2 regions of the Arthrobacter sp. UYEF36 genome follow, and region 2 is predicted to be linked to the other one. Evidence: predicted binding sites of a transcription regulator. Region 2 holds the regulator's gene; the other holds the start of a gene.
What was found. The regulator HrcA, encoded in region 2, represses chaperone genes, less so after heat shock. The targets are predictions, from matches to a motif close to TTNGCACTCGNNNNNNNCGAGTGCNAA.
Positions count from the first base shown of each region.

Region 1: a site for HrcA is predicted at 2,640-2,666, ahead of ABIB29_RS01645 (FmdB family zinc ribbon protein). Genes of this name have one in related genera too.

Region 1 is NZ_JBEPOX010000001.1:336,091-340,769, forward strand. It holds gene ABIB29_RS01635 (AAA family ATPase) at 1-1,274, shown strand, start outside; gene cpaB (Flp pilus assembly protein CpaB) at 1,376-1,930, opposite strand; gene ABIB29_RS01645 (FmdB family zinc ribbon protein) at 2,301-2,552, opposite strand; gene ABIB29_RS01650 (5-formyltetrahydrofolate cyclo-ligase) at 2,700-3,338, opposite strand; gene galU (UTP--glucose-1-phosphate uridylyltransferase GalU) at 3,438-4,355, shown strand; gene ABIB29_RS01660 (GNAT family N-acetyltransferase) at 4,361-4,679, shown strand, end outside.
Region 2 is NZ_JBEPOX010000002.1:292,041-296,719, reverse strand. It holds gene ABIB29_RS05415 (DUF3097 family protein) at 1-776, opposite strand, end outside; gene hrcA (heat-inducible transcriptional repressor HrcA) at 1,009-2,022, shown strand; gene dnaJ (molecular chaperone DnaJ) at 2,124-3,251, shown strand; gene ABIB29_RS05400 (16S rRNA (uracil(1498)-N(3))-methyltransferase) at 3,254-4,033, shown strand; gene ABIB29_RS05395 (GerMN domain-containing protein) at 4,201-4,679, opposite strand, start outside.

The DNA of each region.
Region 1 (4,679 bases), on a different contig from region 2:
ACCAGGACGGTGTCGAATCCGTCGTGGCCGAGGTCAACCGTGCGGTGGAGCTCGTCTTCGAACACGCACGGCTGCGGCCGCGGACCTCGCTGGCTGTCGTCACCGGCAGCCTCAGGCACGCCGCCCGGATCGGCGAGTCCATCCGGTTGCAGCTGCCCAATTACCCGCTGCTGGCCAGTTTCTTCACCGCCGGCGACGAATCCTTCCGGGTGGTTGACCTGGAACGCGCCCAGGGCCTGGTCCGCGATCATGTGATCTTCTCGCCGGGGTATGGACGCACCCCGCATGGGCGGGCTCTCCACAGCCTGGGCCCGCTGTCCCTGGACGGCGGACGGGCCAAGTTCGCCCTCGCCATGACAAGGGCGCGACGGTCGCTGCACGTGCTGAGCTGCTTCCGTCCCGAGGATCTCGACGTGACCCGGCTGAGCCACGGCGCGGTCGACTTCTACGAGTTGCTGGACCGTGAAATCGCGGGCAACTCCGATCTGGGCAGCCCGGCATCGCGGGCAGCCGCCAGCGAACAAGCCCTGGGAGCAGACCCCCTCGTGGCCGACCTCGGCGACCGCCTGCGGGCCCGCGGTGCCAGGGTCTGGCACCAGTACGATGGCGCCCTGAACATGGTGGCCGCGGCCGATCCGCTGGACACCCTCGGACAGGACGACGCGGAGATTCCCCGGCCGGTGGCGATTGAGTCCGACGGAACCGAGCAGTACCGCCGGCTGACCGTCCGCGAACGCAGCAGGCTCCGCCCGCAACTCCTGGAGCGGCTCGGCTGGCGTTACATGCCACTATGGACCATAGAGGTGTTCACCGACCCTTCGGCCTGCGCCGACCGCATCGGCGGATACCTGGGCCTGGAAAGGCCGGCCGTGACGCACCGGAAACAGACCTCGCCGGGATTCTTCGACGACGACGTCGAGAATATGGCCGTCAACGAAGCGCAAGCCTCGGAGCGGCGGGCCTCGTCCGGACGGCCGGACAGCGGGCAGGAGTACAGAACAGATCAGGGCAGTAAGGAGGCAGGCGGGATGACTGCGGACGGCGATACCCAGAACCATGGCGATGTCCGGAACGGTGGCGACGTCCAAAACGGCGGCGAAAACCGGGACAGCATCAGGGCCGAGGCGACACAACCCGCGCCGTCGGCGGCGGTCCCCGCTGGTGTGCTGCCGAATAAGGCCGCTGAAGACGATCCCAGGCGCTGGGGCGACGAGCCGGGCGGCTACGACCATGACGCCTGGCTCGAGGAACAGAAGCCTCCGCACTGGGGCTAGGCTCCCCGGCCCGGCCCGGGGGATTGGGCTTGGGCCCGGGGGATTGGGCCCGGCCCAGCCCGGGACCGGGTTTCCGGCCAGGCTCCGGCCGGGAGGACCCGCTAGCCGGGAGCCGCCGCCACGAGGACAAAGAACAGCTTCCCCTGCGTGGATGCACCGGCGAGGCGTCCGGCCTGATCGACATCGACGGCAACGACCAGGAGACCGTCGGTCTCCCCGGTGGCCAGCCATTCGCCGGCTCCGCTGCCGTGTTCCGAGGTCCACAGCACCGGCACTGCGGCGGCCAGCACCTGGGATGCTGCCGGCTGGTCGAAGCTGTTGCCGGTTGTCATCACGACGTTGACGAGTTGCCCGGGGGAGACCAGCTGGATCGACGCGGGGTCCGCCATTCGGAGCGGCACGGCGGCAGATCCCGGCGGGCTTCCCGCCAGCAGGCCGGGACCAAGGAGCTGGGAGTCGGATAGCAATTGGCCCTTGCGGAGAGCCACCGCAAGCTGTTTGCCCTGCAGGGAATCGGCGCTGCCAAAGCTGCCGGCGGGCACCAGCCCGCGCGGGACGCTCAGCGCCGTCAGGTCGTCCGGGCCGAGCGTTTCCCCGGCCGGGAGGTCCCGAGCGGCAGCGAAAGCGGAGACCGTAAAGGCCGGGGCCGGTGTCAACTGTTGGACCGTGAGACCTGCAGCCAAGCACAGCAGCAGCGCAACCCACAGCCGCCGGTTGCGGGCCAGCCACCTGCGGGGAGGCTGTCCACCGGGTCCTGACCGGCGCGGCGGGCTTGCGGAGCCAGGCCGGGCCGGGCGGCGACCGGGGGAACCGCCGTTTCCTAGAACCGATAAAGGTCGCCATGAGCCACGGAAATAGGTGCCAAGGACAACCCTGGGGGAAACGCCTACGGGCGGGAGGGGTCGGGCGGTCGCCATAGCCCGACACTACGCAGGGGCGCGAATGCCGGGCAGCCGGTGCCTGGGCTATGTGGACAAAGCCCGGCAGGCATCGAACCGGAACGGGGCCGCAGCCCGCGGGCAGTTCCTAGCTTGCGGAAGCGGCGGCAGGCGCCGGAGTTGCGGCAGGAGCCGGGGCCGGCGAAACGGTGCTGCCTTTGGCGTCGCGGGAGTCGGTCCGGTAGAAGCCGGAACCCTTGAAGACGACGCCGACGCTGTTGAACTTCTTGCGAAGGGTCCCCTGGCACTCGGGGCAGGACGTGAGGGAACTGTCGGTGAACGACTGCACGATCTCGAAGGCGTGGCTGCAGTCCTTGCAGGCGTATGCATACGTGGGCACTGGAAATCCTCCTCTGGGACAAGCGAGCAGGTCCCGTGCTGTCCGGTGCGGATCGAGGCCGACATGTCCGTCGCTCGAATCCGTCCCTTAGCAGTCGCAGGGCCTGAGTGCTAATTCTATCACCCCGGCCTGGCGTCCATTTGTGAGCTACTGGGGCTGCAGCCGGAGCAGGCCCGCCGGGGTGAGGGCGGCGGCCACCTTCCGGTCGAAAGGCTCAGCCGGGATGCTGCCGGCCGGCAGGACCTCGCCGGCGTACACGACGGCGGCGGTCGGCACTGGCGGCAACATCGCGCCGTCGGATGCCGGGGTTCCCGACGGGAGGACCGCGGTCAGCGCGGCCAGGAACTTGTCGTAGTAGCCGCCGCCCTGGCCGATCCGGTTGCCGGCGAAGTCGACCGCCGTGGCCGGCAGGAAGATGCCGTCGGTGTGCCGCATGACGGTGCTGTCGTGGCGTTCGCCCGCTGGTTCCCGGATCGGCGCGTAGCTGCTCCGGACAAATTTGGATGCCGGTGTCCAGTACACCCAGCTCAGCGCCCGGCCCGGCTCGCAGACCGGAAGCAGCACCTGGTGCCCGGCCCCATGCAGCGCTGCCAGCAGGGGAAGGGTCGGGGGTTCGAAACCCACGCCCAGATAGGCGGCAAAAGTGCCCTGGCCGCCCCCGGTCAGAGCGGTGGCCCAGGCAAGTCCGTGGCGGGCAATGCCCTCCCCGGCGTTTTCCAGTCCGGCCGGTGTCAGCGCGGCACGCGCGGCGCGGTGGCTGGCCCGGATCTCTTCCTTCGACGGCATACCCGTGTTCCCCTCCGCGTGATGCAGCCCGGCAAACAGCGCTTCTCCCGGCGGCCCGAATGATTACCCAATGATTGGTCCCTCCGTTAGATTAGACCAGTGACTACACCCAACGCTCCCGTCCGCAAGGCCGTCATCCCCGCAGCCGGCCTCGGCACCAGGTTCCTTCCGGCCACCAAGGCCATGCCCAAGGAAATGCTGCCCGTCGTTGATAAGCCGGCCATCCAGTACGTCGTCGAGGAAGCTGTCAAAGTCGGCCTGAGCGACATCCTGATGATCACCGGCCGTAACAAGCGCGCGCTTGAGGATCACTTCGACCGCGTCCCCGCGCTGGAAGCCACCCTTGAAGCCAAGGGGGACACCGCCAAGCTCGAGTCCATTCAGGCTGCCAGCAATCTTGGGGACATCCACTACGTCCGGCAGGGCGATCCGATGGGCCTGGGCCACGCCGTACTCCGTGCAAAGCAGCACGTGGGTTACGAGCCGTTCGCGGTCCTGCTGGGCGATGACCTGATTGACGCCCGCGACGAACTTCTCAGCACCATGATCGAGGTCCAGGCGAAGACCGGCGGATCGGTGGTCGCACTGATCGAAGTTGAGCCGTCCGAGATCAGCGCCTACGGCTGCGCCGACGTCCAGCCGATCGGTGGCGAAGAGTACGTCCAGATCAAGCACCTGGTCGAGAAGCCTGACGTCAAGGACGCCCCGTCAAACCTGGCCATTATTGGCCGCTACGTCCTCCACCCGGCAGTCTTCGAGGTGCTGGAACGCACCGCGCCCGGCCGCGGCGGCGAAATCCAGCTCACCGACGCGCTCCAGGAGCTCGCCTCCGGCGACGGCGAAGGCTACGGCGTGTACGGCGTGGTCTTCCGCGGCCGCCGCTACGACACCGGCGATAAACTCAGCTACCTCAAGGCCTGCGTCCAGTTGGCCTGCGACAGTGACGATCTGGGTCCCGGCCTGCGGGAATGGCTGCCGGGCTTCGCCTCGAGCCTGGCCCCCAGCCTGACCAAGTAGCTTCCGTGGGGGGCAGCTTCCACTGGCCGGTGACGCTCGAAACCGGCGACCTCGTGCTGCGCCCGATCCGGTACCGGGACCGCAAGGAATGGTCCGAGGTCCGTTCACGCAACAGCGAGTGGCTGGCCCCCTGGGAAGCGTCCAACCCTGTCCCCGGGGGTGGCCTTCCCGACTACCGCCACATGGTGCGGTCCCTCAAGGCGCAGGCCGGCCAGGCTACGGCCCTGCCGTTTCTGATCACCGAGCGGACCCCGGGTTTCCGGGATCCTGTCATTGTGGGACAGCTGACGGTCTCCTCCATCGTGTGGGGCTCAGCGATGATGG
Region 2 (4,679 bases):
ACCGCGCCCAGGAGCTTCTGCCAGCCCAGGCCGACGTCCTCCTTGGTGCTGTGCGGCCAGCCGAAGGCCATCAGGATGCCCGTCTTCCAATCCACGCCGCGGGGGATCACCGGCCACTGCTCGATTCCGAGTACGGCAGGCCGGATTGCCTGCCAGACGTCGACGTAGGGGTGGCCCACGATCAGGACGTTACCGGCCGCGCCGGGGGACGCCATCACAGCCTCGGCGATCCGGGATTCCTTGGAATCGGGAACCAGGTGGTCCACCAGCACCCCAAGCCGGCGCCCTGGCCCGGGCCCGAACGCCGCCACGGCACCGGCAAGGTCGTCGATGCCGTGCAGCGGCTCGACGACGATGCCCTCCGCCCGGAGATCGTCACCCCAGACCTTTTCTACGAGTTCGGCGTCGTGCTTGCCCTCCACCCAGATCCGGCTCGCTTTGGCCACCTGGGCGCGCTGGCCGGCCACCCGGACGGAGCCGGAAGCGGTTCTGGTGCCTGCGGTGCCTGCGGCGGCGGCCCGGGGCGCCGGCGGCATCAGCCGGATCGGCTGGCCCTCCAGCAGGAAACCGAAGCCGAGGCGGAAGGACCGGGATTTGCCGCGGCGGTCTTCAAGGGCCACGACGTGCATGCCGCCTGACTTCTCCACCCGGGTCACGGCGCCCACCCAGCCGGACTGCACATCTTCGAGCACCATTCCGCGCTCCACCTGCACTTCCGGCAGTTGGGTTTTGGCGGGGGCGGACAGGTCCTGGGGGCCCCAGTTCTGGTACGACATTGGCTACACACTGCTTTGCGCTCGGTTTGCTGCGGCGGGCTGTGCCCGAAAACACCCACCCCAGGAGGAACGCCCGGAGCGAATCCAATGCTAACAATGCGGCGACTCATATTAGACTGGTTAGCACTTAGGCATGTCGAGTGCTAATCAACACGTCTTGGTGCCAGGACAGCGTCAGGCGCGGCCGTCGAACGGCGGCACCGGATGCGGGACAGTCGATTGGAGGTGGAGGGTGAGCGAGCCACGCAAGCTCGAAGTGCTGCGCGCCATCGTGGAGGACTACGTCCACTCACGGGAACCCGTCGGCTCCAAAGCCCTCGTAGAGCGGCACCACCTCGGAGTGTCCAGCGCCACGATCCGCAATGACATGGCGGCTCTGGAAGACGAGGGCCTCATCACGGCACCCCACACCAGCGCCGGGCGCATCCCCACGGACAAGGGCTACCGGCTCTTCGTGGACCAGATTTCGGCGGTCAAGCCGCTCTCACCGGCGGAACGGCGCGCCATCCAGGCGCTGCTGGAGGGCTCCGAGGACCTCGACGACGTTCTGGACCGGACCGTCCGGCTGCTCTCGCAGCTGACCAACCAGGTTGCCGTTGTGCAGTACCCCCACCTCAGCCGCGCCAAGGTGCGGCATATCGAATTCGTCCTGCTGGCTCCCCGCAAGGTGCTCGCTGTGCTGATCGCGGACACCGGCAAGGTCGAACAGCGGGTCATTGACGCGGGGCAGGATCTTTCCGACGATGCCCTGTCCGAACTGCGCACACGGTTCCTCGGCAGCCTCTCGGGCACTCCGCTGAACCTGCTGCCGCAGACGCTGCAGTCGGTGATTGCCAGCTGCCCGCCCGCACGGCGCAGCGCCGCCCAGTCGCTGGCCCGCGGCCTTGAGGCGCTGGCCGCCAGCAGCCGCGAGGAGCGTATGGTCATGGCCGGGACCGCCAACCTGGCCCGCTCCAACGTCGACTTCCCGCTCAGCATCGGCCCGGTGCTGGAGGCCCTCGAGGAGCAGGTGGTCATGCTCCGCCTGCTGAGCGACATGGCCGAGGACCCGCGGGGCGTGACGGTCAGCATCGGCCGGGAAAACCCGTACGACGGCCTCGCGGAGGCCTCAGTAGTGGCGACGGGCTACGGCCCGGACGCCACGGCGAAAGTCGGAGTGCTGGGCCCCACCCGGATGGACTATCCGACCACCATGGCCGCCGTCCGGGCCGTGGCCCGCTACCTTTCGCGGATCCTCGGCCCCTGACGAACCGCGTCCACCCGACCGGCCCGACGGGCCGGCACCAGACTTCTTGCCCCTAACAGGCAGTGCCCCACCGGCAGTACAAAAAGGAAGAGATACAAACTTTGAGCAGCCATTACGACGTTCTGGGAGTCTCCCGCGAAGCTACCGGAGAAGAGATCAAGAAGGCCTACCGCAAGCTGGCGCGGACCCTCCACCCGGACGTGAACCCCGGGGATGACGCCTCGGACCGGTTCAAGGCCGTCACCCACGCCTACGAGGTGCTTTCCGATCCGCAGAAACGCCGGATCTACGACACCACCGGCAACGAGAACGGCACCGACAACGGCTTCGGCGGCGGCAGCTACGCCGGCCAGGGCTTCGCGTTCCAGGACATTTTCGAAACATTCTTCGGCGCCGGCGGCCAGGCTGGACCGGCCTCCCGGGTCCGCCGCGGCCAGGACGCCCTGATCAGCGTCCGGATCGAGCTGCGCGACGCAGTGTTCGGCGTCAACAAGAAACTCGAAGTGGACACGGCCGTCACCTGCCCCACCTGCGAGGGCTCATGCTGCCGGGACGGCAGCCACCCGGAACGCTGCGACATCTGCGGCGGCAGCGGCCTGGTCCAGCGCGCCGTGCGTTCCATCCTCGGCCAGGTCATGACCACGGCCCCCTGCGGGTCCTGCGAGGGCTTCGGCACCGTCATCAAGGACCCCTGCAACGAATGCGCCGGCCAGGGCCGGATCCGCAGCCGGCGCTCCCTGACCGTCAAGGTTCCCGCCGGCGTCGCCACCGGGACCCGCATCCAGCTCTCCGGGCAGGGCGAAGCCGGTCCCGCCGGCGGTCCCGCGGGCGATCTCTACGTCGAGATCCGGGTCGCCAACGACGCCACGTACGTGCGCGACGGCGACGACCTGCACGCCAGCCTCAACATCCCGATGACGGCCGCCGCGCTGGGCACCGAGCTGACCCTCGAGACCTTCGACGGCCAGCAGGAGATCGACGTCAAAGCCGGCACCCAGTCCGGGGAAATCATTACGCTCCGCGGGCTCGGCGTCACCCACCTGCGCGGCTACGGCCGCGGCGACCTCAAGGTCCACCTCCAGGTGGACACCCCCGCCAAGCTCGACCCCGCCCAGGAGGACCTGCTCCGCCAGCTCGCGAAGCTGCGCGGGGAACAGTTCACCGAAGGAAAGCTTGCAGCGAGCGGCGGGGTCTTCGCGAAGCTCCGGGACCGGCTCGGTAACCTGTAGCGGTGAGCAACCCCGTCTTCTTCACTGCCCCCGGCACCCTGGACGGGCTGGCCCCTGGTTCCGTCTTCGTCCTTGACGGACCCGAGGCCCGCCATGCAGTCACGGTGAAGCGCCTGGCCGCGGGGGAGACCGTGGACATCGCCGACGGCGCCGGCAAGCGCCTTACCGGCACCGTGGCCGCCGCCGCGCCCAACGAACTGACGGTGGAGTGCTCCGGGCTCTCCGACGAACCCCGGCCCGGGATCCGGCTCGTCCTGGTCCAGGCCCTCGCGAAGGGCGACCGGGACGAACTCGCCGCCGAAACCGCCACCGAATTGGGGATCGACGCCGTCGTCCCCTGGCAGGCGGAACGTTCGATTGTCCGCTGGAAGGCCGAACGTGCCGCCAAGGCGCACGCCAAGTGGCAGTCCGTCGTCACGGCGGCGGCCAAGCAGGCCCGCCGTGCCTGGATCCCGGAGGTCCGCCCCGCCGTCGACGGCGCCGGGCTGCAGGCGGCAGTGGCGGCGGCCGACCTCGCCATCATCCTGCACGAGGACGCCGTCCGGCCGCTGCGTCGGGTGCTGGAGGCCTGGCAGGACGCGGGCTTCGCCGGCGACGGGTCAAACGGGGGCCGCGAGGTGCTGCTGATCGTTGGACCCGAGGGCGGAATCAGCCCGCGGGAAGTGACCAGGCTCTGCGATGCCGGCGCGGTGACAGCCCTGCTGGGACACCATGTGCTGCGTTCCTCCACGGCCGGTCCCGCCGCCACGGTCCTCGCCAGCGACATCCTGGGCCGCTGGTAGCGTCCGCCGGTCCGTCCGCGGATAAAGAGCGGTCGACTGCTCCCCACCGGCCCCCTCGCCTCGCAAGCTCGGCCAGGGAACCCTGCCGGCGTGGGCCCAGACCGCCGTTCTGAGGGTTCAAAAGGGCCGTTACGGAGCAGCCGATGCTGAAATCCGGTTGGGGTCCGCTACTTGACCGTGAACCCGCGGGTGTCGACGTTTAGGTCCTCGGCCGGGTTGCCGTCCTCGATCTGCGAGACCCGGACCTCATAGTTGCCGGGCCCAAGGTTGACCGACAGGCTGAACGCTCCCGATTGCCCGGCCTCAGCCGAGGCCGTGACCGTCCCGTCCAGGTACCTCGTCTCAACGCTGCCGTCGATGCGCAGAATCTCCCACCGGAGTTTCCCTCCCGGAACGGTACCGCGGCCGGAGATCTTGACGGCGCCGTCGTCCACGGACGTCCCCTCCTGGGGATCAATGATCCACACCGGGGCGACCATCCCGACGCTGCGGGCGGTCGGGGCGCCGAGGCGGACGTGGTTGAAGGCGACGTAGTCGGTATGCCCGTCCACGAGGACCACCACCTGGATCTGCTGGCCGGCATCGATCAGCCCCGCGCTGGCCGCGGCCGCCGTCGCGGTGTAGACAAGCTGCTGGACCGCACGCT